2 regions of the Streptomyces sp. NPDC048436 genome follow, and region 2 is predicted to be linked to the other one. Evidence: predicted binding sites of a transcription regulator. Region 2 holds the regulator's gene; the other holds the start of a gene.
The links. The regulator HspR, encoded in region 2, represses chaperone genes until heat shock. The targets are predictions, from matches to a motif close to TTGAGNNNNNNNNNCTCAA.
Positions count from the first base shown of each region.

Region 1: the regulator HspR is predicted to act here: its motif matches at 1,527-1,545, upstream of dnaK (molecular chaperone DnaK).

Region 1 is NZ_JBICXP010000003.1:490,086-492,283, reverse strand. Features, by position in the region: gene dnaK (molecular chaperone DnaK) at 1-1,466, opposite strand, end outside; gene ACGFX9_RS13220 (OsmC family peroxiredoxin) at 1,617-2,042, opposite strand.
Region 2 is NZ_JBICXP010000009.1:246,567-248,764, reverse strand. Features, by position in the region: gene dnaJ (molecular chaperone DnaJ) at 1-924, shown strand, start outside; gene ACGFX9_RS28805 (heat shock protein transcriptional repressor HspR) at 926-1,390, shown strand; gene ACGFX9_RS28800 (hypothetical protein) at 1,513-2,013, shown strand; gene ACGFX9_RS28795 (DUF397 domain-containing protein) at 2,035-2,198, opposite strand, start outside.

The DNA.
Region 1 (2,198 bases), on a different contig from region 2:
TTGATGTCGTCCTTGGGCAGGGCGGAGCCGCCCGTCACCGTCATGCGCTGCTCACGCCCCGTGGCCTCGTCCTTCGCGGAGACGTGCATGATGCCGTTGGCGTCGATGTCGAAGGTGACCTCGATCTTGGGCACGCCGCGCGGTGCCGGCGGCAGGCCGGTCAGGTCGAAGACGCCGAGCCTCTTGTTGTAAGCGGCGATCTCCCGCTCGCCCTGGAAGACCTGGATGCCGACCGAAGGCTGGTTGTCCTCCGCGGTGGAGAAGGTCTCCGAACGCCGGGTGGGAATGGTCGTGTTGCGTTCGATGAGCTTGGTCATGATGCCGCCCTTGGTCTCGATCCCCAGGGACAGCGGCGTCACGTCGAGGAGGAGGACGTCCTTGACGTCGCCCCTGATGACACCCGCCTGGAGCGTCGCGCCGAGCGCCACCACCTCGTCGGGGTTGACCCCCTTGTGCGGATCGCTCCCGGTGAGTTCCTTGACCAGTTCACTCACCGCGGGCATCCGCGTCGAACCGCCCACCAGGATCACGTGGTCGACCGCGGAGAGCTTCACCCCCGCGTCTTTCACGGCCTGGTGGAAGGGGCCGCGGCAGCGCTCCAGCAAGTCCGCCGTCAGCTCCTGGAACTGAGCGCGGGTCAGCTTCTCCGCCAGGTGCAGGGGGCCCTCCGACGACGCCGTCACGTACGGCAGATTGATGTCGGTCTCGCTGGACGACGACAGCTCGATCTTCGCCTTCTCCGCGCCCTCCCGCAGCCGTTGCACCGCCATCTTGTCCTTGCCGAGGTCCACGCCGTGCGCGTTCTTGAACTGCCGCACCAGGTACTCGACGATCCGCTGGTCCCAGTCGTCGCCGCCCAACTGCGTGTCACCGTTGGTGGCCTTCACCTCGATGACCCCGTCACCCATCTCCAGGAGCGATACGTCGAAGGTGCCGCCGCCCAGGTCGAAGACGAGGACGGTCTGGTCGTCGCCCTTGTCGAGGCCGTACGCGAGGGCCGCCGCCGTCGGTTCGTTGATGATGCGGAGCACGTTCAGGCCCGCGATCTCGCCGGCCTCCTTGGTGGCCTGGCGCTGCGCGTCGTCGAAGTACGCGGGGACGGTGACCACCGCGTCCGTGACGTCCTCGCCCAGATAGGACTCGGCGTCACGCTTGAGCTTCTGCAGGACGCGGGCGGAGAGTTCCTGCGCCGTGTACCGCGTGCCGTTCACGGATTCACCCTCGGGGAAGCGCCAACTCCCGTCCCCCATATGGCGTTTGACGGAGCGTGCGGTGCGCTCCACATTCGTGACCGCCTGCCGCTTGGCGACCTCTCCCACGAGGACGTCGCCGTTCTTGGCGAAGGCGACGACCGAGGGTGTGGTGCGCGCTCCCTCCGCGTTGGCGACGACCGTGGGATCACCGCCCTCCAGGACGGCCACCACCGAGTTCGTCGTACCGAGGTCGATCCCGACTGCACGTGCCATGTCCAGTCCCCTTCCACCGCGAGCCCGTTTCCCGGCGTACTCCGCCCTCCATCACAAAACTTGAGCGGCACATTGTCAATGCCGCCTATGACGGTGCCGCCGCCCCCGGCGGGGACGGCGGCACGGTCGAAACGGTCGGCGAGCGTGACGTCAGGCGAGCTTCGCCGTCAGCGTGATCGTCGTACCCGTCAGCGCCTGGCTGACGGGGCAGTTCTTCTTGGCGTCCTCGGCGGCGGCGGTGAACGCGGCCTCGTCGATGCCCGGCACCGTGCCCTCGACGGTGAGGTGGATGCCGGTGATGCCGGTGCCCGGCTGGAACGTCACGTCGGCGGACGTCACCAGGCGGGTCGGCGGGGTGCCCGCCTTGTCCAGGCCGTTGGAGAAGGCCATGGAGAAGCAGCTGGAGTGCGCGGCGGCGATCAGCTCTTCCGGGCTGGTCTTGCCGTTGGCCTGCTCGGCGCGCGACGGCCAGGAAACGGCCTGCTCGCCGATGCCGGAGGAGTCGAAGGTGACGGTGCCGGAGCCCTCCAGCAGGTTGCCTTCCCAGACCGTGTGCGCGGAGCGCGTGGTAGCCACGATGTACTTCCCTTCAGTGCGGTTCCGTGATGCGTTGCGGAACTTCCGTACGCCCATCCGACCACACCCGGCTTCGGCGCACGCGGAAGACCGGTCCATGGACGCCTCTGCCGACGAGAACGGCCGGGAAGGATGTGGCCTGGCGACAGCCCCGGT
Region 2 (2,198 bases):
TCCTTCAACTTCGACCTGGGCGACCTCTTCGGAGGCGGCGCCCCGGGCGGCGGTGGAGCGGGCGGCGCCGGCGGCTTCGGGGGCGGCCTGGGTGACGTCTTCGGGGGCCTGTTCAACCGGGGCGGCGCGGGCCAGGGCGGCACCGGCACGCGTACGCAGCCGAGGCGTGGCCAGGACATCGAGTCCGAGGTCACGCTGAGCTTCACGGAGGCGGTGGACGGGGCCACGGTCCCGCTGCGCATGTCCTCCCAGGCGCCCTGCAAGGCCTGTTCCGGCACCGGCGACAAGAACGGCACACCCCGCGTGTGCCCGACCTGCGTCGGCACGGGCCAGGTCACGCGGGGCGGCGGCGGCGGTTTCTCCCTCACCGACCCCTGCGTGGACTGCAAGGGCCGTGGGCTCATCGCCCAGGACCCCTGCGAGGTCTGCAAGGGCTCGGGCCGGGCGAAGTCGTCGCGCACGATGCAGGTCCGCATTCCGGCGGGCGTCAGCGACAGCCAGCGCATCCGCCTGCGCGGCAAGGGCGGCCCCGGTGAACGGGGCGGTCCCGCAGGCGACTTGTACGTGGTCGTGCACGTGGACACCCACCCGGTCTTCGGCCGCAAGGGCGACAACCTGACGGTGACGGTGCCGGTGACGTATCCGGAGGCGGCACTGGGCGGCGAGGTGAAGGTCCCCACCCTTGGCGGCCCGCCGGTCACCCTGAAGCTCCCGCCGGGCACGCCCAACGGCCGTACGATGCGGGCGCGCGGCAAGGGAGCGGTCCGCAAGGACGGCTCGCGGGGCGATCTGCTGGTGACGGTGGAGGTATCGGTCCCGACATCGCTGAGCGACCAGGCGAAGGAAGCCCTGGAGTCCTACCGCGAGGCGACTGCGGACGACGATCCGCGGGCAGAACTGTTCCAGGCCGCGAAGGGAGCTTGAGATGGACGGCCGTCGTCGACAGTCCAATTTTGGGCGTGCGTACCAACTGACAGACGAGACGCCGGTGTACGTCATCTCGGTGGCGGCCCAGCTGTCGGGCCTCCACCCGCAGACCCTGCGTCAGTACGACCGCCTCGGCCTGGTATCCCCGGACCGCACGGCGGGCCGTGGCCGCCGCTACTCCGCCCGTGACATCGAACTGCTGCGTACCGTCCAGCAGTTGTCGCAGGAGGAGGGCATCAACCTCGCCGGCATCAAGCGCATCATCGAGCTGGAGAACCAGGTCGCGGCGCTGCAGTCCCGCGTGGCGGAACTGGCATCGGCGGTCGAGGGCGCGGCCACAGCGATGCAGCAACGCGAGGCGGCGGTGCACGCGTCGTACCGCCGTGACCTGGTCCCGTACCAGGATGTGCAGCAGGCGAGCGCGCTGGTGGTGTGGCGTCCGAAGAGGACGACGGAGCAATAGCTACTGGCTACTGTTGCTGGTTGACGAAGGGGCCGGGAGGGGAACCTCCCGGCCCCTTCGTACGTCTCGGTGGTCGACCTGATCATTCTTTACCGGGGGATAGCGGGGGGATCACCATGGCCATGGTGGGACTTTTCTGGATCGCCGAGGGCGATGTGTACGTGGGCGCGAAGCCGTCGGGCCTCGCGGCAGGGGTGCGGCTGACGCCGGAGGGGGTGGCGGCCCTGGGGGACAAACAGTCGGGCCTGTGGCTGTGGGAGGACATCCGAGGCCTCACGGTGGAGGACGCCCCGGTGAAGTCCCTCAAGCGCCAGGTGGGCACGCTGGTGGACCTGGCCCTGACGGTGGGCCTGGGCGGCGGCGACGAGGCCCCGACCATGACGCTCCGCCTCTCGACGGAGGCCGGGGACACGGACCTCGCGGCATACACCGCGGCGGCGACGGGCTACTCCCGGCCGGAGTACGACCTGTCCCTGACGCTCCTGTCCCGCCTGACGGAGGGCGAGGCGACCCTGCGGACCACGCTGGCGGCGATGGCGGAGTGGGGACGCCGCCACGAGGGCGGCACGCCGAGGACGGCTGAGCGGGAGGCATTGCTGCGGGGGTGGGCCGCCGGGGGTTGATTTGTAATGGGGTGCGGGGGCTCAGAGTGGCGGTCGCTGCGGGGGCTGGTGCTTGAGGTGACGGAGAAGGCTCGTCAGCCGGGCGGGGGCGGTGGCGAGGACGGCGTCCGGGGTGTCGCTCTCGCGTATGCGGATCGTTCCGTCGGGGGCGGTGGCGAGGTAGAGGCAGTCCCCTTCCGGGCCGC